DNA from 3 places in the Chryseobacterium turcicum genome. Region 3 is predicted to be linked to each of the others. Evidence: riboswitches for the same ligand, from Rfam matches in the RefSeq annotation. Region 3 holds a riboswitch; each other region holds the start of a gene.
The links. Region 3 has a riboswitch for thiamine pyrophosphate ahead of pnuC (nicotinamide riboside transporter PnuC). Riboswitches for the same ligand answer to the same signal wherever they lie in the genome.
Positions count from the first base shown of each region.

Region 1: another riboswitch for thiamine pyrophosphate. It lies ahead of thiS (sulfur carrier protein ThiS); the one in region 3 lies ahead of pnuC (nicotinamide riboside transporter PnuC).
Region 2: another riboswitch for thiamine pyrophosphate. It lies ahead of thiM (hydroxyethylthiazole kinase); the one in region 3 lies ahead of pnuC (nicotinamide riboside transporter PnuC).

Region 1 is NZ_JAJNAY010000001.1:452,894-460,929, reverse strand. Features, by position in the region: gene LO744_RS02265 (HesA/MoeB/ThiF family protein) at 1-637, opposite strand, end outside; gene thiH (2-iminoacetate synthase ThiH) at 758-1,876, opposite strand; gene LO744_RS02255 (thiazole synthase) at 1,969-2,745, opposite strand; gene thiE (thiamine phosphate synthase) at 2,772-3,386, opposite strand; gene LO744_RS02245 (thiamine phosphate synthase) at 4,101-4,688, opposite strand; gene thiC (phosphomethylpyrimidine synthase ThiC) at 4,685-6,496, opposite strand; gene thiS (sulfur carrier protein ThiS) at 6,508-6,714, opposite strand; TPP riboswitch at 6,772-6,872, opposite strand; gene LO744_RS02230 (RluA family pseudouridine synthase) at 7,300-7,977, opposite strand; gene LO744_RS02225 (hypothetical protein) at 7,985-8,036, opposite strand, start outside.
Region 2 is NZ_JAJNAY010000001.1:1,537,895-1,545,930, forward strand. Features, by position in the region: gene tenA (thiaminase II) at 1-372, opposite strand, end outside; gene thiD (bifunctional hydroxymethylpyrimidine kinase/phosphomethylpyrimidine kinase) at 359-1,192, opposite strand; gene thiE (thiamine phosphate synthase) at 1,189-1,827, opposite strand; gene thiM (hydroxyethylthiazole kinase) at 1,824-2,621, opposite strand; TPP riboswitch at 2,684-2,776, opposite strand; gene LO744_RS07000 (DUF7674 family protein) at 3,231-3,629, opposite strand; gene LO744_RS07005 (nucleoid-associated protein) at 4,135-5,148, shown strand; gene LO744_RS07010 (ATP-binding protein) at 5,480-7,687, shown strand; gene LO744_RS07015 (biliverdin-producing heme oxygenase) at 7,697-8,036, shown strand, end outside.
Region 3 is NZ_JAJNAY010000001.1:1,935,238-1,943,273, reverse strand. Features, by position in the region: gene LO744_RS08800 (LEM-3-like GIY-YIG domain-containing protein) at 1-66, shown strand, start outside; gene LO744_RS08795 (aminoglycoside 6-adenylyltransferase) at 211-1,062, shown strand; gene LO744_RS08790 (hypothetical protein) at 1,269-2,015, shown strand; gene LO744_RS08785 (hypothetical protein) at 2,299-2,595, opposite strand; gene LO744_RS08780 (acyl-CoA dehydrogenase family protein) at 3,059-4,102, opposite strand; gene pnuC (nicotinamide riboside transporter PnuC) at 4,553-5,149, opposite strand; TPP riboswitch at 5,177-5,281, opposite strand; gene LO744_RS08770 (hypothetical protein) at 5,399-5,632, opposite strand; gene LO744_RS08765 (HPP family protein) at 5,650-6,246, shown strand; gene LO744_RS08760 (DUF2116 family Zn-ribbon domain-containing protein) at 6,249-6,590, shown strand; gene LO744_RS08755 (TIGR01777 family oxidoreductase) at 6,802-7,716, shown strand; gene nudK (GDP-mannose pyrophosphatase NudK) at 7,806-8,036, shown strand, end outside.

The sequences.
Region 1 (8,036 bases), 1.5 Mb from region 3:
CTGTGATAAGTTTTAATGTTAAACCTGCCATCATACTGCCTACAATTCCCGGTAAGGTTCCTAAAACGCCAAGGCTATCGCAATCCGGAAGATTTTTATCAAAAGGAGGTTCAGGAAATAAGTCTCTTAGATTTTTACTCCCATTACAATTGAAAACAGCAACCTGCCCCGAAAAGCCCAAAATACTTCCGTAAACCAATGGTTTTTCTAATTTCACACAAATATCATTCACTAAATATCTGGTTTTAAAATTATCCGAACCATCAATAATAATGTCAAATTGCGAAATAATTTCCCAAGCATTAGACTCATCAATCTTATTTTCAAAACTTATGAAACTCACTTGATGATTAAGCTTTTTTACAAACTCTTCCGCACTTTTTACTTTCGATTTTCCAACAGAATTTTCATTATGAACAATTTGTCGGTTTAAATTATGCAATTCCACCTCATCAAAATCTACCACCCCTAAAGTTCCCACTCCCGCAGCTGCCAAATATTGAATGACTGGGCTTCCCAAACCTCCTGCTCCAATCACCAAAACTTTAGCATTCATTATTTTTTTTTGACCTTCTAAACCAATTTCTTCGATAAAAATCTGTCGGCTATAGCGGGCAAAAACATCTTCGTTTTTCACTTCCTTTTAATTTTAACGCAAAGACGCTAGGTTAATTTTTAAAATTTTTCTGCACATTTTTGTTCGCAAGAGCATTTCATTCAGCAAATGATAGCATCTTTTAATTTATTATATCGACATTTAAATTCCGCTATACACAGAATCCCAATCTTTCATTATTGGGTCATAACCGGATTTTTTAATGACACTTTTAATTTCATCCATACTTCTTTCATCACTGGTTTCAAACTGTTCCAAAGATTCTTTATCCACCGCATAACCACCGGGATTGGTTTTTGAAGCCGCACTCATCGCTGTTGCCCCCAATGAAATAATATGATTTCTGAATTTCTCATTTTCTCTTGTTGAAATAGAAATTTCCAAATCTTCATTCCAAATTCGATACGCACAGATCAATTGTAATAAATCTTTATCAGTCATGATAAAATTGGGTTCTATAATTCCTTCTGCAGGTCGAAGTCTCGGAAATGAAACTGAATATCTACTTTTCCAATATTGTTTTTGAAGATAATCGATATGAAGCGCGTTGAAAAAACTGTCAACGCGCCAATCTTCTAAACCGAGCAAAACACCCAATCCCATTTTATGAATTCCAGCTTTGCCGATTCTGTCTGGTGTTTCTAAACGAAAATTAAAGTTTGATTTTTTTCCTTTTGGATGATACTCTTTATAAACTTCCTGATGATAGGTTTCCTGATAGACCAAAACGGCATTCACGCCTGCTTCATGAAGCTGTCGATATTCTTCTTCTGACAAAGGCTGAACTTCAATAGAAATATTAGCAAAATGAGGTTTTAACAAGCGAACTGCATTCAGAAAATAATCAATTCCAACTATTTTATTTGCCTCTCCGCTTACGAGCAAAACGTGATTCACTCCCATCGATTTTAAAACCGTGGCCTCAATCATCAATTCTGTGTCAGAAAGCGTTTTTCTTTTAATCGAGTTATCTAAACTAAAACCGCAATATGTACAAATATTCTGACATTCATTACTCAGATACAACGGCGCATACAACTGAATCGTCTTTCCGAAACGTTTTTGGGTAAGTTGCTGTGTCATTTTCGCCATTAATTCGAGCTTTTGAGCAGCAATAGGCGAAACAAAATTCAGAAAATCGTCTATGGTTTTATTCTTTTTCTGAAGACTGTTTTCCACATCAGATAGCGTCACTTTTTCAAGCCTTGACCTTACTTCATCCCATTGATATTTTTCAAAAAAATCTTTAAAACTCTTCATAATATTCTGCTATCCGTTGTCTTTAATTTATTGATAGGATTTTATCCTATCCTTTATTAAATCGTCCCTTCAAGACTCTTTTATTCATTGCTTTAATCAAACAAAAAAGAAGTCAGCGGACTTGATGCTTCTGCGTGCTGTGCAATCGCTCCCAAACCTGATTCAAAAGCTCTTCTTCCCGCAATTACGCCCTCTTTAAAAGCCAATGCCATATTCACAGGATTTCTGGCAACCGCAATTGCTGTATTTACCAAAACCGCATCAGCACCCATTTCCATCGCTTTCGCCGCGTCGGAAGGGGCACCAATTCCGGCATCTACCACAACCGGAACATTGCTTTGAGCAATAATAATTTCTAAAAAATCTAACGTTCTTAACCCTTTATTCGTTCCAATCGGTGCTCCCAAAGGCATTACCACAGCAGTTCCTACATCTTCCAAACGTTTACACAAAACCGGATCTGCATGAATGTACGGCATCACGACAAATCCTAGTTTTGCCAATTCTTCTGTAGCGTACAACGTTTCAATCGGATCGGGTAACAGATATTTGGGGTCAGGATGAATTTCCAGCTTTACCCAATTGGTTTCTAAGGCTTCTCTTGCCAATTGTGCTGCTAAAACTGCTTCTTTAGCAGTTCTTGCTCCGGAAGTATTGGGTAAAAGGTGAGATTTTGTAGGTTTTAAGGCGTTCAACAAATCATCTTCTGAAGATTGAGAATCGATTCTTTTTAAAGCCATTGTCATCAGTTCGCTTCCGGAAGCGATGATAGAATCTGTCATTTCTAAAAGATTTCCGAATTTCCCGGTTCCTAAAAACAATCTCGATTCAAAGGTTCTGTCTGCTATAATTAAAGGTTGATTTTTCATGTGCTAATTTTTTTAAAGTCCATCAATCACTGAATGATTGATTTAAATTGGTTAATAATAGATGGCTGATTGGTAATTTGTCCCGAAACCGCCACACCGTAGATTCCGATTTGTTGTAATCTTTCGATGTCTTCTAAAATGATTCCGCCAATTGCGAATATTTTTGGGATTTCTAATGATTTTGATTGTAATTCTTTGATAATTTTCTCGTAACCTTCAAAACCTAAAATCGGACTCAATTTTTCTTTCGTTGAAGTAAATCTTAATGGTCCTAAACCGATGTAATCGCAGTTTTCATCAATTCTTTGAAGGATATCTTCTAACGTATTTGCAGTACCGCCAATGATTTTGTTTTCACCTAAAATTTGTCTTGCTGTTACTATTTCTTCATCCTTTAAACCTAGATGAACACCGTCTGCATCGACCATTTTAGCAATATGAATATGATCATTGATCATACAAACAGCCTGATTATCTGAACATATTTTTCTTGAAATTTCACAAAGTTTGATCAATTCATTTTCAGCAGCATTTTTCCAACGAACCTGTATCCATTTTATTCCGTTATCGAGTGCTTTTCTGATATTCAATTCCTGATCTTCAATTGTAAATCCTTGTGATATATATTGTAATTTTTCCATTTTTAATTTGAATAAAACCTCAGCAAAAGAGATTAATTTGTATTAATATTTGACATTTTTTAAGCTGCAAATTTTTTCGACACATAAGCCATATTAGTTTAGTAAAATACATCTCGTTGATAAGAACATATAAGTTTAAAAAATCAAAGATTTTTATTGCTGACTAAAAAAATCTGTGGAAATCTGTAGGCTTTTTGGGGATTTTTTGTCATCTACTAAATCAATGCAAGCTCGACAGTAATCACTTGATTTTCAAATTACTAATTACAATACTTGATAGTTTATAACTTTTTGACCTTAAAATCGACAGCTTTTCTTTACAATACTTTGTTAAAAAATGATTATTTGAATTTTTCCACGCAAAGATTTATTTTTCTTCATGTTTTAGTTTAAGGAGCAAAGATGAATCAATGAATTGATTTGATAAAGCTCATGCATATTTCAAGCTTAATCGACTTGTTCGATAATCTTTGCTCCTTAAAATCAAGATTAGTTTAAATAAAAACTTTGCGTGAAAAAGCATTATAGCTAATAGTTGAAAATCAATAAAGTATTGTCGAGTTCACGTTAAATTAACATCCCAAAAATTTTGAGAAAGTTTTGTTCTCAAGCGTATTACCTTTGTCAAAGTTGTTATTATAAAAATTCTTGAATTCGTTGCTTTTTTCAATCATTTCTTTTGATACTTTTACGGCAAAAAACATTTTAAATTCTTTATAAATTATTGAAGTTTTCTTTACATTTTCTGAAAACATGTAGTGGCTCATCATTTTCCCATATTGCCCCTAACAAAGCCACTCCATCTATTTCGTATTCAAAAATTTCGTTCATATTTTTTTCATTAATTCCTCCCAAAGCAATTAATTTTACATTTTGATTTTTCCGGTTTTTAAGATCATTTAAAACAGTTGAATTTTCGCCATATCCTTTTTTAGAAATACTCGGAAAAACCGGACTTATAAAAGCATATTCCCATTCTTCATTCAATTCATTAAAAGCTTCAATATCATGAACGGAAGTTGAAATTATTTTATCTGTAAAAGATTTATACAAATTATTTAGTCTGTCAATTTCTCTAAAATGAAATCTCGAAATATTAAAAATTTCTGCCAAATCATAATGACTGTGTAAAACCAACTGAGAATGAAACTTCGAATCTATTTTCTGAATAAAATTCGTCATTTCATCTTCATTAATAAATGGTTTTCTCAAGTGAAGCAAATCCAAACCTTCCTGAAACAGTTTATTGATAATCTCTGTTTCATTTTCAACTAATTCTTCAGGAGTAATTACAATAATCATATATAAATTTCTTTACCTTTTTCGATGAATTCCTGAGATTTGCCAAACATTCCTTTTTCTGCAGATTCACGGATTTCCTGTGTAATTTTCATTGAACAGAATTTTGGTCCACACATCGAACAGAAATGCGCAACTTTTGCTCCATCTGCAGGAAGCGTTTCATCATGATAAGATCTTGCGGTATCCGGATCCAATGAAAGATTAAACTGATCTTCCCATCGGAATTCAAATCTTGCCTTACTCAAAGCGTTGTCTCTGTATTGTGAGCCGGGATGGCCTTTCGCCAAATCTGCTGCATGAGCCGCTAATTTATAAGTAATCACTCCAACTTTTACATCATCTTTATTGGGAAGCCCTAAATGTTCTTTCGGAGTCACATAACACAACATCGCACAACCGAACCAGCCAATCATCGCCGCTCCAATTCCGGAAGTAATGTGGTCGTAACCTGGTGCAATATCGGTCGTTAAAGGACCTAAAGTATAAAACGGCGCTTCATCACACACTTCCAATTGCTTATCCATGTTTTCTTTAATCATATGCATCGGAACGTGACCAGGACCTTCTACCATTACCTGAACATTATGTTTCCAGGCAATTTTTGTCAATTCACCTAAAGTTTCCAATTCTGCAAACTGAGCTTCATCATTCGCATCAGCAATAGAACCCGGACGAAGACCGTCGCCTAAAGAAAAAGCAACGTCATATTTTTTCATAATTTCGCAGATTTCTTCAAAATGAGTGTACAAAAAGTTTTCTTTATGATGAAAAAGACACCATTTTGCCATAATAGAACCACCTCTCGAGACAATTCCCGTCACACGTTTTGCGGTTAGATGAATATACCTCAACAAAACTCCGGCGTGAATCGTGAAATATGAAACCCCTTGTTCTGCCTGTTCAATCAAAGTATCTTTAAAAATCTCCCAAGTTAAATCTTCGGCAACTCCTTTCACTTTTTCCAAAGCCTGATAAATGGGGACTGTACCAATCGGAACCGGGCTGTTTCTGATGATCCATTCACGGGTTTCATGAATGTTTTTTCCGGTTGACAAATCCATAATCGTGTCGGCTCCCCATCTGCAAGCCCAAACAGCTTTCTCAACTTCTTCTTCGATGCTCGATGAAACCGCACTATTTCCGATATTGGCATTGATTTTAACTAAAAAATTTCGTCCGATAATCATCGGTTCGCTTTCGGGGTGATTGATATTATTGGGAATAATTGCTCTTCCCGCCGCAATTTCGTCTCTTACAAATTCGGGAGTGATTTTAGTTTTAGGCGTTTTAGCTCCGAAACTATTTCCCTGATGTTGAAAAGCCATGTCTTTTGAAACAGTATCTAATTGCTCGATTCTTTGGTTTTCTCTAATGGCAATATATTCCATTTCGGCGGTGATAATCCCCTGTTTGGCATAATACAATTGCGTAACCTCTTTCCCTTCTTTAGAAACTTTCGGTTGGTGATTATACGAAAAACGCAGTTCATTTAATTTTGAATTGGCAAGACGAGCTTTTCCGTATTCTGAAGTAATTCCATCTAAAACATCTACATCATTTCTATCCAAAATCCACTGTTCTCTGATTCTTGGAAGTCCTTTTTCAATATCGATTTCAGAATTTTCGTCGGTGTAAAGTCCTGATGTATCGTAGACTGTAACTGGTGGATTGTGTTCTAAAGTTCCGTTCGTAAGTTTTGTCGGACTTAAATGTATTTCGCGCATCGCTACATTAATTGGGTGAATTTTCCCTTCAACATAGACTTTTTTTGAGTTCGGAAACGGCGAACGTGTGATTTTATGAGCCATAAAAATATTTTTTAACCGCCTTGTGTAGCAGTGATAATTAAAATTGAATCTTTGTTGTTGAGAATAGTTTCCGCCCAGAATGACTGCGGAATTATGCGATTGTTGAGCGCTACGGCAATACCTTTTTTCTTTTCAGGTAATTCCATAGCGATAAGTGCTTCCAGCGTTTTGGGAAGTACATCAAAATTTCTTAGTGTGTGATTGATTGTGAGCTCCATTCCTAAATTTTTAAATACACTTTAGGAATGCCCATCATTGTACAATAGAATGTACAGCAAAGTCATCTCACTTTTTCCTACGCTAGTATGATCTAGAAATCAGGTTCAAAGGGTAAAGTCTCAGCCTGTTTTGTCAACAGACACCCCTAAAGTTCGGAGCGAAGGTAATTATTTTTTTGAAATGTGCAAAATTTTTTGAAAAAGATGGAAGTTGGATGATGGAGGCTGGAAGTTTTAAATATTTGAAAATATTGTTTTTTTTATCTCGTTGATTTTAGAGATTACGCAGATGTCTTTTTATTTTATATTGGAAAGATTCGAGTTGAAATCCTTATAAAATGACAAATTTTGTACTTGATTTTCAGATATTTAAACAAATCACTTCCAATCTAGCCCCGATTGCAACGGCATCCTTTTGGGTTGCGGCGGAGCGAAGCGGAGGCGTAACCCAAAAGATAGAGTGAAAAGCGGGAAAAAGCTCTTAAAAAGTGGAAAAGTAAAACTGAACTTTACATTTGTAAGAAAATAAAAATGGAAATCAGATTGTCTCTAATTTCCATTTTATAACTTATTTTTATTTAATATTTATTCTTCGCAAGCTCTCCAAATCGCATCATTCTGCGGAACCGGAGCTACAATCGTTACCGGTTCTTTTGTAACCGGATGAATAAACTGAAGTTTTCTTGCATGAAGATTGATACCTCCATCAGGATTTGAACGGGGTGCACCGTATTTTAAGTCACCTTTAATCGGAATTCCAGTTTTTGATAACTGTGCTCTGATTTGATGATGTCTTCCGGTTTCCAAATCAATTTCCAAAAGAAGATAATTATCTAAAGTTTTGATAACATTGTAGGTAAGAATTGCCTCTTTTGCACCTTCAGTCACTTTTGTAAAGACAATCGCTTTATTATTTTTTTCGTTCTTCTGCAAATAATGAACTAATTTTTGAGTTTGAGGAATCATTTCTTTCGCTACAACTGCCCAATACGTCTTCTCAATTTCTCGGTTTTTAACCATCTGAGTCAATCTCGAAAGTGCTTTTGAGGTTTTAGCATAAATTACTAAACCAGAAGTTGGTCGGTCGATACGATGTACCAAGCCTAAAAACACATTTCCGGGTTTATTATCTCTTTTTTTTATAAAGTTTTTAATTAAATCCAGCAAAGGTTCATCACCTGTTTTGTCGCCCTGCACAAGCTGACCGACTTTTTTGTTGATGACTAAGAGATGGTTGTCTTCAAAAACAATCTGTTCTTCCATATTCAAATTAACGGTTCTGTGACCTGCTTATAAAAGAAATCACCACTCCTCCTAAAAGG
Region 2 (8,036 bases), 400 kb from region 3:
CGCAATCTCTACCGAATCTAATGCAGCTGTACTTTTAAGAAAATGTACATAATGATGACAGGCTGGCTGCATATCGCCTCTTTCGTTTAAACCAAAATCTTTAAAATAAGATTCATGAAGCGCATTTTCTACAATGATGGCAGTTTCTGCATATTTTAGATATCTCAACGTATTGTTAATATCGTGAGCTCTTGCTGCAATTAATGCCAACGCTCTTCCAAAATGCTCTAGATACAGAGAATCCTGAGCCATATAAAACTGAAATTTTTCTTTGGGCAAACTTCCATCTGCCAATTCAGAGACAAAAGGCATGGTAAGAATGGCTTGATAGCGCTCTTCAGTTTGTTTCCAGGTTAATTCAGACCAATTCATTTTTAATTATTTTATGGGGATTAAAAAAGTGATTAAGTGGACCATTTCCTTTTCCGATGAGAACATCTTTTCCGTTTTTAATAGCCTCAAAGACATATTCTTGTGCTAATTCAACCGATTGATGTAGCTCTTCACCTCTTGCAATGTATGCTGCAATAGCCGAGGAAAGGGTACATCCGGAACCATGGGTATTGTTGGTGCTAAATTTTTCTGTTTCAAAAGAAGATTGTTTACTATTTTCCTCAATAAATAATGAAGTGATGATAGGAAGTTCCTGATGTCCGCCTTTAAGAAGAATATTTTTGCAACCTGATTTTAAAATCTTTTCTCCAGCAATCTGCATGTCTTCTAAAGTTTTTACTTCCATTTTTGCCAATATTGATGCTTCATCCATGTTTGGGGTAATAATATCCGCGATGGGAAATAATTTTTCAACGATTGTTTGAATGGTTTCCTCTTCAATCAGTCGGTGTCCGCTTGTCGCAACCATAACCGGGTCGAACACAATTGGAGTTTTGGGATATTTAGCTAAAGTATTTACAATGGTTTCAACCAATTGAGGAGTATGTACCATTCCTATTTTAATGGCATCAGGAAAAATATCATCCAATACCGCTTCGATTTGAGCGGCAACAGCTCCCATAGAAATGGGATATATTTTTTGTACTCCCATCGTATTTTGAACCGGAAGCGCAGTAAGTACTGAGGTTGCATAACATCCCAACGCTGAGAATGTCTTGATGTCGGCTTGTATTCCTGCGCCGCCGCTGCCATCAAAACCTGCAATCGTAAGGACAGTGGGGTAAGTATATTTTTTCATTTTACTATTTCATTTTTAATTTCGTAAGCTGCTTTTTCGGGATTTTCTGCACTACAGATTGCTGATACAATTGCTAATGCATCTGCTCCGGCTTTTATAATTGCGGCTGCGTTTGAGAAATTGATATTTCCGATAGCGACAAGAGGTTTATCGGTAAGAGACCTTATTTTAGATAAACCTTCCAATCCCCATTCTGTTACTGTATCTTTTTTGGTGTCTGTACTAAATATCGGACTGATTCCCAGATAATCTGATATTTCTGTATTTACACTTTCGAGTTGGCTCAAATATTCGATGGAATATCCAATCATTTTATCTTTAAAAAATAATTCATTTCTGAGAATTGAGGGTGCTTTATCATTATTTCCCACATGAATTCCAAATGAACCTATTTTTTCGGCAATCTCAAAATGGTCATTAATAATAAGCGGAATATTATATTTATCAGTAATCTCTTTTAAAGCTATTGCTTTTCTAAGAAAATCTTCTGTTGAGGTATTTTTTTCACGCAGCTGAATAATATCTACACCACCCAAAATCGATTGTTCTGCAACTTTAAGAAAATCTTTTCCCAAGCAATCTTTTTCAGAAATCACTAAATACAGCTGATAAGGAAATGATGTTTTCTTAATCATTGTTTTATCAGTTTTAAATAGGTAGAAAACTCTTCTTCGGTAATATTGTAGAGTTTATCAATGATATTAAGTTGTAAACTTCCTGGGCCTGTACTTTGTTTCGCGGCTATTTCTCCTGCTACGCCCAATAAACTCATTGCAGAAACGACAGCTTCGGTTTTGTTTTCTATAACTCCGATAAAAGCACCAATCAGCGCAGTTGCTGTACAACCCAATCCGGTAACTTTAGTCATCATAGGATGCCCGTTTTTTAAGTGTATTTCTTGATTTTCACTGATGATAATATCGGTTTCACCAGAAATACAGACTATTGATTTGTGATTTTGTACCAATATTTTGGCTGCTTCTACAGCTTCATTGCTTTGGGCTGTACTGTCTACTCCTTTTGTAATTGTTTTAGTGGTTTTTGAAAGAGCGATAATTTCAGAGGCATTTCCTCTAATTACGGTAGGGTTTAAAGAGATTATCTTACTTAATACAGAATCACGATAAGATGTTGCTCCAGCTCCTACAGGGTCTAATATCCAAGGTTTATTGAGTTCGTTTGCTTTTTTTATTGCGATAAGCATGGTCTCTTCCCAATATTCATCAAGTGTACCAATATTGATGACTAATGCGTGTGAAATATTTACCATTTCTTCTACTTCAGATTTTGCATGAGCCATTATTGGTGATGCGCCGATTGCCAGAACTGCATTAGCCGTGTTGTTCATTACAACATAATTGGTGATACTGTGAACGAGAGGAGAAGTGTTTCGTACTCGAAGTATGTTGTGCCAAAGATTGTTTTCCATTCTAAAATTTTTATCAATAAAAGCTTTAGGATAAAATCCGGTACAACAGTCATAATTTTAGAATATGACATATTGCTTTTCCCTACGTCGGTGTAAGCCGTATCAGGTTCAAAGGGACTCTCTCAATTCTTTTCAGAATACCCCTAAAGCGTAACACAAAAGTATTGAAAAATATTGATTTGTAAATTAAAGGATACTGATGTCTTCAAAAAATGAAGCTTTCATAAAAATAAACCACTCTAAAACAGTTGTTTCAAAGTGGTTTTATAATAATAAAGCTGTTTAAACTAATTTTTGTTTAACCGCAAAAAGGGCAAAAGAAAGTCGAAATGTATAGTATTAGATATTCAAAGCTCTCAAAGAATTAAAAATCAAAGATTTTTTTGAACTTATGTGTTCTTTTTTCATTTTAAAAATAAGCTTTAATAGAAATATCTAAATCTTTTGTGCCTTTTGTGGTTAAATAAAAAGTTTAATACAATAAGCCTAAAAATTAAAATCTTTGCGTGAAAAAGATTTTATTCAATAAATAATAGTCTTTTTCATATAAAAAGAAAATCCCGAAGCGCAATTGCTCCGGGATTTTTTCGTAATGTATATAATATTGATTTAGTGTCTTTTGAATAAGATTTCGTCCATTTTTGCTTGTTTCACATAGATTTTTTGAAAACTTACCGGCATATATTGATATAAAATATCCCATTGATGAGTGTCGGTTTGCTTTTTAAAACTCTTGAAAGACCTTACAAAAAGATTTTCGATAATCTGTTTTACGTTTTGCGTTCCATTCCTGTAAATCCAGCCCATCATTTTGATGTTGTGATTCACAATGTTGATTTTCGATTCCTGTAACAGGTTTTTCAGGTGATCTACTGTTGTCTGAATAATTCCTGCAAAGTTATCTTGTGCTGAAAGTTGCACGATTTCCTTTTGTAACGAAGGATAGAATACTTTTAAATGTTCAATTGCCCCATTTTCATTAATTACTTTCTTGTCAATATTCTTCATTTTAAATATTTTTTCAAAACATTCTTGTATTAGCCAAAACTGTACCAAGTTCTTGATTGTAATATTAAAAAACTGTTTCTTATGTGAATTTTGTTTTAATTTCTTACCCTTTGAGAAATCTTTTATTAATGGCAACTTTCGCACATATTATAAATCTTTGTTTAGTGATTAAAATTATAATTCGTTGATTATTAATGCTAATAGTAATACTCAGTTTTTACGATTATGTAATAAACCATTTAAATAATGTAATGAAAGATTCTGCCAAAATTTGAATAAGAGTGCTTTTTATCTGCCATAACTGAAAGATGTCATACTTTTCTTAACTGAATTAAATCATAAATTCAACGAAGTCAAATGTATTTTCAAACCTTTAGCATTAAAATTTAGCATAATGTGACAAGTAGGATATTCAAATTTTTAATTTTCAGATTCAAAGAAAAGAGATATTTATTCCGTTTTAACTTTCAGATTAAATATATTTGCAATCCATAAAAAATCATCGATGTTTACAAAAATTGTAGTCCACAGAGTAGGAAATAAAATCAACGGAGAATCACTTATACTTTCACAGGAAGAGCTTCAGTTGGATGAAGGTACAGTAGAGATGCTAGAAAATTACTTTTTAGGCTCTTTTAAAACTGAAGAAACCTATCAATTCTACAGCGATTCTTATTTGGTAAACAATCCGGTTTTCAGTTCGGTGTCTGAGATTTTTGATGATAAAGCCAAGTTCCTTTGGGAAGCAGAAAATATTGCTAAACATCTTTTCGAAGCTGCAGAAAATCCACGCGTTCAAGGTGGAGAGTTATTCATTGTTTTCTTTGAAGACGAAAGAGAAAGCGAAGAAAGAGTAGATAAAATCGGGATTTTTAAAACCGAAAAAAGAGATTCTTTCTTAAAGATATTCCCTAAAAACGAATCTTTCGAAATTGAAAAAGACCAAGGAATCAGTCTTTCAAAAATTGATAAAGCAGCCTTAATTTACAATAACAATAAAGAAAGTGGCTATGTACTTTCCGTGGTTGATAACAACAAAAACGGAGATATGTATTACTGGTTCGAAGATTTCTTAAAAGTAAAACAGCGTGATGATGAGTATTTCCACACGCAGGAAGCTCTGATGGTTTACAAAGATTTTATCGTAAAGCAGCTTCCTCAAGAATTCGAAGTTTCAAAAGCAGATCAGGCAGATTTTTTAAACCAATCGATTAATTTCTTTAAAGAAAAAGAAGAGTTTAAGCTGGATGAATTTGCCGCTGAGGTACTGAAAGACGAGCATGTGATTGAAAGTTTTAATAATTTTAAAACCGATTACGAGCAAGAAATGCAGATCAACATTGCTGAAGAATTCCCAATCAGTGAAGCGGCGGTAAAAAAGACGCAGCGCCATTTTAAAAGTATTATTAAATTGGATAAAAATTTCCATATTTACATTCACGGTGACCGAAAAATGCTGGAACAAGGGCAGGATGATAAAGGAAAATTTTATATGCTTTACTTTGATAAAGAAGTCTAAGAGAAAGTTTTAAAAACAATGTTTCAAAAATTGAAGCTTTGGATTCTTTAAATAAAAGACATTTTTATATTATAATAACTGACGGTTTACAGGCTGAAATAAAGGGAATTAAATAAGATAACTCCACAATTTAACATTGGAAATTGAATCTCGGAATTAATTAAAAAAAACCAAAATTATCTTAAGTAATTTTGGTTTTTTTTAATTGGATATTGTATTTTGTTTTAATTTGTCATAATTTTTGTTAATTATAAATACGAAATCAATATTGCATACCACATCTTTCAATTTGCGTATTTAAATCAGTATCTTTGATTACTTATTAGATACTATGAATTTTGTAGAATGTCATGATGAGCCCATTCATGTTCCGGGCCACATACAAAGTTTTGGATACTTGATTGGCATAGACATAGCTTCTCTTACCATTACTTTTTTCAGTGAAAATATTACCGAGATTTTTAAAATTGAAAATTCCGAAGGACTTTTCGGGAAAAAACTTTCCCAATTTCCTGATGTTTTTCAGCAGGTAATAGATTCTGAAATCTTCAAAGACGACGGTTTTCTATTGAGAAAAGATAACGAAACTTATTTCGACAAAATTTTTTTAAACGAAAAACAATATCATTTTTCTGTTTTTCGTGCCAATGATTATATTTTTTTAGAATTTGAAGAGGTTACTGAAAATCATCAGAAGCGGATTACCAATAAATATGATAATTTCTATATTGTAGATAATGATCAGGAGATTTGGAATCAGCTTTTGAATACCATTTTCAATATCATCAATTATGACCGTATTATGGTCTACAAATTTATGAGTGATGGCTCAGGAAAGGTGATTGCCGAAAAAACCAACGATCATTTTGACAGTTATTTAGGGCTTCATTATCCCGAACATGATATTCCGAGACAAGCACGTGAATTGTACAAAAAGAAAAGAAAAAGAATTTTTTCTGATGTCTATTCAGAGCCTGTTCGTGTTTTGAGTCGTACAGAAACCAATATCGATCTTACTTTTTCTTCTTCCAGAGCGATGTCGCCCATTCATGGTCAATATGTAAAAAACTCGGGAGCTTCATCAAGTTTCAGTATTTCCATTATTATTGATGATAAATTGTGGGGATTGGTAACTTGTCATAATTCTGAAGCGAAGCATGTAGATCTTGAAGATCGCGTACAGGCGGGGATTTTTACCGTTTTAGCATCCAATGCCTATTCTTCTTTTAAAGCTAAAAAAGAGCTGGAATATCGATTAGATTTAAATGAAAAATTAAATAATTTAAAATCTGAATTCCTGAAACATGGAACTTTATTTGACTCTTTAGATGCCAATAAATCTGAACTAAGACTGATGCCAAAAGCTGACGGATTGGCCATTATTTCTGATACAGAGATTGTGACAGATGGTTTAACCCCCGATAATGAAACGATTGATAGAATTGTTGATTGGGCTTATCAAAATACACCGCAAAATGTTTTTGTAAGCAACAGCTTTCTAAAAGATTATGGACAAGAATTAAATTTAAATTCAGATACCGCCGGAATTATCATTTATTTTATTGAAAGAAGTAAAAAAGAAATTTTAATATGGTTTAGAAAAGAATTTGACGAGCATATTAATTGGGCTGGAAATCCGGAGAAAAAAATTGATGTGTGTTCGAAAGACGGCGTAGAGACACAATTTGTTTCTCCTCGTACATCTTTTCAGGTTTTTACGGAAAATAACAAAGGAAATTCTAAAAGATGGGGTGCTAAAAATGTAATCGCAGTAGATTTAATCCGTGATTTGATTCTTGAAACTTCTCACAAACAGTATATTACCATAAAAAAACTGAATGACCAGCTGAAAAAAGTAAATGAAGAGCTCGACAGTTTTTCTTATACGATTTCACACGATTTGGGAACTCCGCTTACCGTGATGAAGCTGAATGCACAGATGTTACTCAACAGTTTAGAAAACCCATCAGACAAGAATAAGACTAAAATCAATTCTATTATCGGTGAGATTGATAGTATGGCAGAAATGATGCAGAATGTGCTTCAGCTGAGCCGTGCAAAACACAGCGAAATACAGCTTGAAACCATTGAGACCAATCTTACCATTAAGAATATTACTGAGAATGCAAAAATCACCTACGATAGCCAGAAAAGTATGGTGGTGATTAAAGAATGTCCGGAAGTGTTGGCCGATAAAACGATGTTGCATCAGGTGTTTTTAAATATCATCAATAACGCAGTAAAATATTCGTCAGACCAGGAGCAGCCGATAATTGAAATAGAAGGTACAGAAGCGGGAGACAAAATTATTTATCGTATCAAAGATAACGGTATCGGTATTCCGGAAGAAAATAAGCATAAAATGTTTAAAATTTTCAACCGTATGGATAATGCCAAAAAATTTAAAGGAAATGGAGTAGGCCTTTCTATTGTTCACAGAATTATGAACAGATTGGGTGGAAATGTAGATTATGAGAGTAATAAAGATGGAACTTGTTTTATTTTAACGTTTCAAAAACCTAATTTTGTACAACTTTAAAACAAAAATATGGTATCTGAATATCTAAAACAAAATACAGCCGAGTATCACGATGCAGCTGAAAAATTATTTAGCTCTGAAAAAATTTTTAATAAAACCTTTACTTTAGAAGATTATAAAAAAATCATCAACACCAATTATTTGATGTTGCTTCACAGTGAAAACAAAATTTTCACCAGTCTTTCTGATAAGTTTTCTGAAAAACTTCAATTAAATCAAAGAGTAAAACTTCCTTTGATTGAGAAAGATTTGGCAAGTTTGGCATTAGAAAATCAAACTCCGTCTCACGATTTTGAATTGGCTAATGATTTTGAAGCTTTGGGAGCAATGTATGTGATTGAAGGTTCTA
Region 3 (8,036 bases):
CTTAATCAATCTCTCGAAAACTATATTAAAAAAGGTAGTCAAAATCCAATAAAATACACCTTTTAATAAAAGCCAATGTACAACATCAATTTGGCAAGATAATGTTACTGCTAATTCGAAGATTAGTCCTTTTTATAAAATTGAGTTATTATTGAAAGTATAGTACTTTTATTAACGCGCAAAACCTTCGCCCTAATTCCCAAACCAACGATGCAAACAGAAAAACAAAAAAAGAAAATTCTACAACTTGCCGAAAATGATGAAAGAATTAGAGCGGTCATCTTAAACGGTTCAAGAGCAAATCCCAACGTTTGCCCTGACCAATATCAAGATTTTGATATTGTTTTTATCGTTAATGATTTCAATTCATTTTTAAATGACAGAAGTTGGATTAAAAAGTTAGGAAAACCTATTTTGCAACAACTTCCGGATGAAATGGAATTAGGAAAAGATGTCAATCAAGACAATTTTGCTTTTGGGTTTTTAATGATTTTTGAGGAAGATTATAGAATTGACCTTACATTATTTCCTGCAGATAAATTTGAATCTCATTTTAAAACCGACAGTTTAACGGTTGTTTGGCTAGACAAAGACCATCGGTTTGAGAAGCCATCAAAGCCATCTGATAAAGATTATCATATCAAAAAACCTACTCAAAAGGAATTTACCGAAGTTTGCAATGAGTTTTGGTGGACGATTACCAATGTTGCAAAAGGACTAAAAAGAGAAGAGATAATCTACGCAAAAGATATGTTGGAAAATGTGGTAAGACCTATGTTTTGGCAACTTATCGAATGGAATATTGGCAACGAACACGATTTCCAGATTTCACTTGGAAAATCAGGAAAGTTTGCCAAGAAATTAATACCCAAACCACTTTATGAAAATATTTTAAAAACATATTCAGATTCAAATATTGAAAACAATTGGAAGGCATTGCTAATTATGGTAAACATATTTACCAACGAACAAAATAAATTAGGAAAAGCGCTCAAATTTCAAATTAACACAACCGAAGCCGAAAACTCTACAAAGTATATGCAGAAAACGAGGAAAGAATAAAGATCAAAGATTTTTGAAAGCTTATGTGTTCTTTTTTGTTTTAAAAATAAGCTTTAATAGAAATATCTAAATCTTTTGTGGTTTAATAGAAAGTTTAATATCAATGTTTGGAAGTTTTGGAAATGGTACCGATATTTTGAAACCAGCCATATTTTGAGCTATCCCTATTTAGAAAACAAAAGAATAATTACCCAAAACCTAAATAAATGAAATTCAAATTATTATTCATACTCCTATTTATTTCTCTAAAATTTTTTGCTACCGGACAAGAACCCAATTTCATTAAAATTGATGGAAAAGAGTATGATTTATTAAATGACCCTTTAGAAAAATATTTTCAAGAACATCCTGAAAATCATCCCATTTTCGGAGAAAAATTCATTAAAAAAGATGAAAAAGGAGAAACCTATTTTACAACTTCTACAGCAAACTGGCGCGGATATGTTGCCTATTTTGAAATCATAAATAATGAACTTTTTCTCACTGACCTTAAAATCGACGATTCTAATTCGGGTTTATTGATTTCCGTATACAACAAAATTTTTACAGATAATAAAACGGTAAAGCTAAATTACTCCGGAATTCTCACAGTTCCAACCGGAGATTTTATCGATTCTGATAATTTCGGGTTTTCAAGTTACTACAAAAGCTACCTCCTCCTCACGGTTAAAAATGACCATTTAGAAAAAAAGAAAGAGCTGCAAAACAAAGATTACATGAAGTTTAAAATAAAGCAATTCGAAGAATTTCAAAAAACTAAAGACTATAAAATAGCCTATGAAGACTATATTAAAAGCAATACAGAGAGCGAAAAAATAGAATTATCATTCGCAAAAACTAAAAGCAAAATTGCCGAAATAAAAAAGCAATACTCTAAAAAACCAACAAAAGAACAAATCGACGGCTTTCTTTTTATGATGTCAAATTTAGAGCAAATTTATGTTGACTATTAAAGTTTGCCCTACATTTCACAGAATTTTTCTTTAAATGTTCATTTTAAATACAAGAAAAATTCAAAGTATAAAATCATTTTTCAATATTCTCAAATCTCAATCGAACATTTAAAAAAGTTTATTAATATTGTGAATATCCGTCTTTAAGCATAACGCTAAAATCAGCAGTCGTTTTGTCATTCCGCAGGAATCTCAACACATTGAAAATGAACTAGTTTAGATTTCTACAGAATGACAAACAAGCTGTTAAAAATTAAGTTATTATTAATTACGGACATTCATATTAATATTTTACCTCCGAGATTCTACATTGGAACGATGTAATTTTATATTCTTGCGATGTAACTTTATAATGAAGCGTTGTAACTCTATATTCGAGCATTGCAACTTTACATTCTTGCGTTGTAACTTTACATTCGAGCGTTGCAACTTTACATTCTTGCGTTGCAACTTTACATTCGAGCGTTGCAACTTTACATTCGAGCGTTGCAACTTTACATTCTTGCGTTGTAACTTTACATTCGAGCGTTGCAACTTTATATTCTTCTGATGTAAAATAATATTCAATCATTGAAATCATTGATATTTAAAAGAAATTTTGTTTTTTTTAGACTCTGAGTAAGAACAATAGTACTTCAAAAATTCAAAGTCCTGAAAGGACGTTTTACTAAAGCATTGCGTGAAACCCAATGATAAAAAACACGATATCGTATATAGAAGCACTGAAGGGGCGAAATCAATTATATTACAACAATTTTAGTACATGACATTTTTTTTAACCGCAAAAGTGACAAAAGATTTTATAATGGATAAGTCATCCAAAAGCTAACAAAACAAGTGATAAAGCTTAAAAAACATTTTGTAAACTTTTGAACTTCTCTTTTTTCAATCATTTCTTTTGATGCTTTTGCGGTTAAAAAGAGATTTTAAGTTTTTGCGATGTACTAAAGATGTAGAGTTACATTTTTCGGTCTGAATTCTACATTGGTACACCTGCAAATAATATTCTCGTATCCGGAAGCTATAATTTTAGCGATGTAAATTTATATTCTTTTGATGGTATGATGATAGTCTTCCTTCAATTCTTTTCTAAAATTAGAATGCTGGGTCGCAGTAAAATAATCACAAAAAACTTGGTAAATCGCAGAATCTGTATGAGTTGCTTTAAGTCCCAAATGAAAATACATCTCCAGAATCTGATGCGATAAACTTTCAACTACATCTGAAGAATACTCATGAATTTCAAATTGTTTTTCAGAAATAATAAGTTGAGAATGAGTTAATAAAAATTCGATTTCATCAGCAAACTCAATTACTTTTTCCATCGCTTTCGCTATTCTACTATTAAATAAATTCAAATCAAGATGGGGACGAATGACAATCGCTTCTTCGGCAAAATGAGAAGCCATCCCAAGATAATTAACCAACAGCGTTAAATCTGCAAAAATTCTAAATGGAATTTTATCTAAAACATCATCCGTAAAAAACTCATCATAAATAAAACTGTAGTCTTTAGAAACCTTCACATTTTCAACCTTGAAAGAATACGTTCCGGTTGCTCTCATTCCCATCGATTTCCAGTTCGGAATTATTTCAGCTTGATTTTTAGAAATAACAAATGACCTAATCAATTCAGAACCCGATTCATCCAATAAAGAATTTCCGTTTTCCGTCAGTTTTGCATTCAGCGTAAAATGACTTAAATGCGGGGCACCAGTTGCAAAATGCCAAAGTCCGTTAATCAAAAAAGTTCCGTCGGTTTGTTTTTCTGCAGTTCCACCAATCATTCCGCTTCCTCCGAAACAGGTTTTAGCATCCGCAAAAAGCTCTTTTGCGAGTTTAGGTTTTAAGTTTCTGGAGAAAAAATTGGCTCCCGCACATAAAGTGAACATCCAGCCTAAACTCCCATCTATTTTTGACCAATCAAAAAGAATTTTCAACCCTTGATTTAAACGCAACCCCAATCCGCCATATAGTTTAGGAACCCAAATCTGAAGCAATCTTTTCTGATGAATTTGATTAATAATCTCATGTGGAACTTCAGAGGCTCCATGCATTTTTTCTCTTAATTCTTGAGGTGTAAACATATTTTAAAACTCTTAGAGTTTGTTTAAATTTAAATGAAAATAATTCATCTCGCAGATTTTGCTGATTTAGCAGATTAATTTCTGCTGTTTTTAATCTGCTAAATCTGTACAATCTGCGAGAATTAAAAAAACTGATTGAAAAAAATCAGAAGCCAATCATACAGAATTTAAATTAAGTGAATGTCAGCCTTTAAGCATAACGCTAAAATCAGCAGTCGTTTTGTCATTCCAGAGGAATCTCAACACACTGAAAACAAATCAGTTTAGATTCTGCGAAATGATAAACAAACTTTTAAAAATTAAGTTGTTATTAATTACGGACATTCATAAAATTAATTTTAAGCTCCCCGTTTTCAAGCTTCATCAAGCGACTTGTCACCATCTTTGCTCCTTAAAAAACCACGCTAATAAAATTAAAACTTTGCGTTAAAAAATTAAACATCAACCTGATTAAGTTACAGAAACCAATTTAGATTTAATATTTTTCCGCCATTCCAAATACCCTGAAATAGCAACGATAAATAAGAAAACCGTCAAAGCTGCGTACAAATAAAGACCTTTATGAATCAACAACGGAATTGCAATAATGTTGCTCATATTCAGTAAAATCCAGTTTTCAATTTTTCTTCGAGCCATCAACCACATTCCTGCCCAAGCAAAAGCACTCACTAAGGAATCCAAAATCGGAACATCAGAATCGGTAAAATGGGTAAGAAAAACCCAGAAAAGACTGAAAGTTCCAACCACAATTCCTGCAGTGATTAATTTTTCCTGATTCGTCGTTTCGGAAATAACGGTTTCAGATTTTCTTTTTCCAAACTTCCAATAAAGTAATCCGTAGATACTCATTACCAAATAGTAAAGATTTAAAGTAAATTCTGCATAAAGCTTTGCATAAAACATTACATAAAGCGAAAGTGAAATTCCGGCAATCCCAAAAAGATAATTGTTTGAATTGTTTTTTCGGGCTAATAAAACCTGAAATACTGAGAAGAAGACACCCAACCATTCTTGCCAGGTGGTATGTTGTAAAAAGTCCTGCATCAAATTAACTTATATAAATTAAATGATGAGATGATAAATTATAAAAATCCCTACGTCGGCATTATCCGAATCAGGTGTGGAAAAACTTCCCGGGTATCATCTCAGCCGCAATATGCAGCACCCCATTAATGCCGCAAATGTGAGACTTTTTTTTGGAAAATAAAAATCTTTTGTTTTCAAACTGTAAAAGAGATTTTATATATTGATTTAAACATAATTATTTATTTAACGCAATGAGCGCAAAGATTTTTTTTAAATTGTTTGAGGATATTTTTCCGTCCGCAAAGGCGTTCCACTCAGCGAAAAACGCAATTTACCTTTGCTGAACGAAGTGTCCTTGCGAACGGAAAATGTTTTCATTTTATATAAATTAATCTTGCGAACATTGCGTTTAAAATTCACGCATTCTTTAAAGCCAAATAATTCTATAGTTTCTTTTGCAGTTAAATCACAACCGCTTACAAACGGATATGTTGTATCTTTCACCTTCAAATAAATTTATCGTGAAAAAAACTTTCAAAAGAACGCTCAGAGTTTCAAAATATGTTATTTATAAAGAAACTCTTATTGATTATAAAGAACATTTTTGGTCTTTTTTAGGAGCATTTGTTGGAATTGGAGTGATTGCTTTCCTGCAGTCCCAATATTTATTTAAACAGGAAAATATTTTCTTAATCGGTTCATTCGGAGCCTCTTGTGTTTTGATTTATGGAGCCATTCAAAGTCCGCTCGCTCAGCCGAGAAATTTTGTTGGAGGTCATGTTATTTCTGCATTAATCGGAGTTACTGTTTTTAAAATTGTTCCCGATATTATCTGGATCTCTGCACCTCTTGCCGTTGCTTTTTCTATTGTTGCCATGCAATACACAAAAACTCTTCATCCACCGGGAGGCGCAACAGCTTTAATTGCAGTCAGTTCCACAGGAAAAATTCCTGAATTAGGATATTGGTACGTACTTTCACCTGTTCTGTCGGGTTGTCTTATCTTACTTTTAGTCGCTTTGGTTTTTAACAATATGACTAAAAACAGAAGCTACCCTACTCACAGCAGATTTATAAAATTGCTAAAGAAAAAACACAAACATCATTTGAAAAATTAATTATCATGGAATGTATTGAATGCGGAGAAAAAATTATCGGAAGGTCCGACAAAAAATTCTGTAACGACTCTTGCAGAAATGCTTACAACAATAATCAGAATAAAGATTCGAGCAATCTGATGCGGAATGTAAATAATAAACTCCGTAAAAATTATCGCATTCTGAGTGAAATCAATATCGAAGGAAAAACCAAAATTACAAAGTCAAAATTGGATGGCTTAGGTTTTGATTTTAATTATTTCACCAACATAAAAGTATATAAAAACGGTTCGGAATACATGTTTGTGTACGACCAAGGTTATAAAATACTGGAAGAAGATTACGTTTTAATCGTAAAAAATTAGTTTTGATACGTGATAAAAAAATTAAAAATATAATTTTAACCGCAAAAGAATCAAAAGAAATGATTGAAAAATAGAAATTCAAAAGTTTCCAAAATATAAAAGTTTACGTTATTTTTTGTTAGCTTTTGAATAACTTATTCCGTCATAAAATCTTTTGTTGCTTTTGCGGTTAAAAAATAGCAGGTATTAAAAAAAATAATCTAAAAAATAGATGAAAGAAATTGTATTAATTACCGGTGCAAGCGGAGCAATTGCAAGGGAGCTTTCAAAAAAAATTGAAAAAGACTATACAGTACGCTTCTTAACCAGAAAAAAGAAAGCCGAAAATGAGTTTGAATGGAATCTTGAAAATAATACGATAGATGAGCAAGCATTCGAAAACGTAAGCCATATTATTCATCTTGCAGGAGCCAATATTTCTGAAAAACGTTGGACACAAGACCGAAAAAAAGAACTGATTTCAAGTAGGGTAAATTCGGCAAAATTGATTTTAAATACTTTAAAAAAGAAAAACATAAAGCTCAAATCTTTTATTTCAGCTTCCGGAATTAATTTTTACGGAACCAAAACAACCGATAAAATTTTCACTGAAAATGATGCTTCCGGAAATGATTTTCTGAGTGAAGTTGTCGTGGTTTGGGAGAAAGCGGCTGATGAATTTAAAGAACAAAATATCGCAGAAAGAGTGGTAAAAATAAGAACTGCCGTTGTTCTTGATAAAAATGACGGCGCATTGGCAAAAATGATGCCCCCAATACAATTCGGGATTGGCTCACCCATCGGAAGCGGAAAACAATATATGCCATGGATTCATGTGGATGATATTTGTGGGATTTATGAGTTCGTTTTAAAAAATCATGAAATTGATGGTGCTTATAATGCTTCGTCTCCACAACATACAACCAATGAAAATTTAACGAAGTTAATTGCGAAGGTTTTAAAGAAGTCTTTGTTGATGCCGAATGTCCCATCATTTATTTTAAAATTGATATTTGGAGAATTGGCAGACGCTTTGCTGGAAGGTTCTAGAGCTTCATCAGAGAAAATAGAGAAAGCAGGTTTTGAGTTTCAATTTCCTGATTTGAAAATGACTTTGGAGGATTTGCTGAAAAATAATGAAATTTAAAACAGTTTATCTCGCTGATTTTACGGATTAAGCTGATTTTTTAATCTTCTAAATCTGCATAATTAGCGAGAATATAATAAAAATATAGAATGCGAGAGACAAAGGTAAATATTGAAAAAACAGAGATTTTATCTGAGAACTGGTACACTTTAAAGAAAGTGACTTTCAATATTAAAAAAGAAAACGGAGAGACCGAAACCCAAAGCAGAGAAGCGTATGACAGAGGAAACGGAGCTGTTATTTTGCTATATAATACAACCTCCAAAAATGTGATTTTAACGAGACAATTTCGCCTTCCCACTTACATCAATGGAAATTCT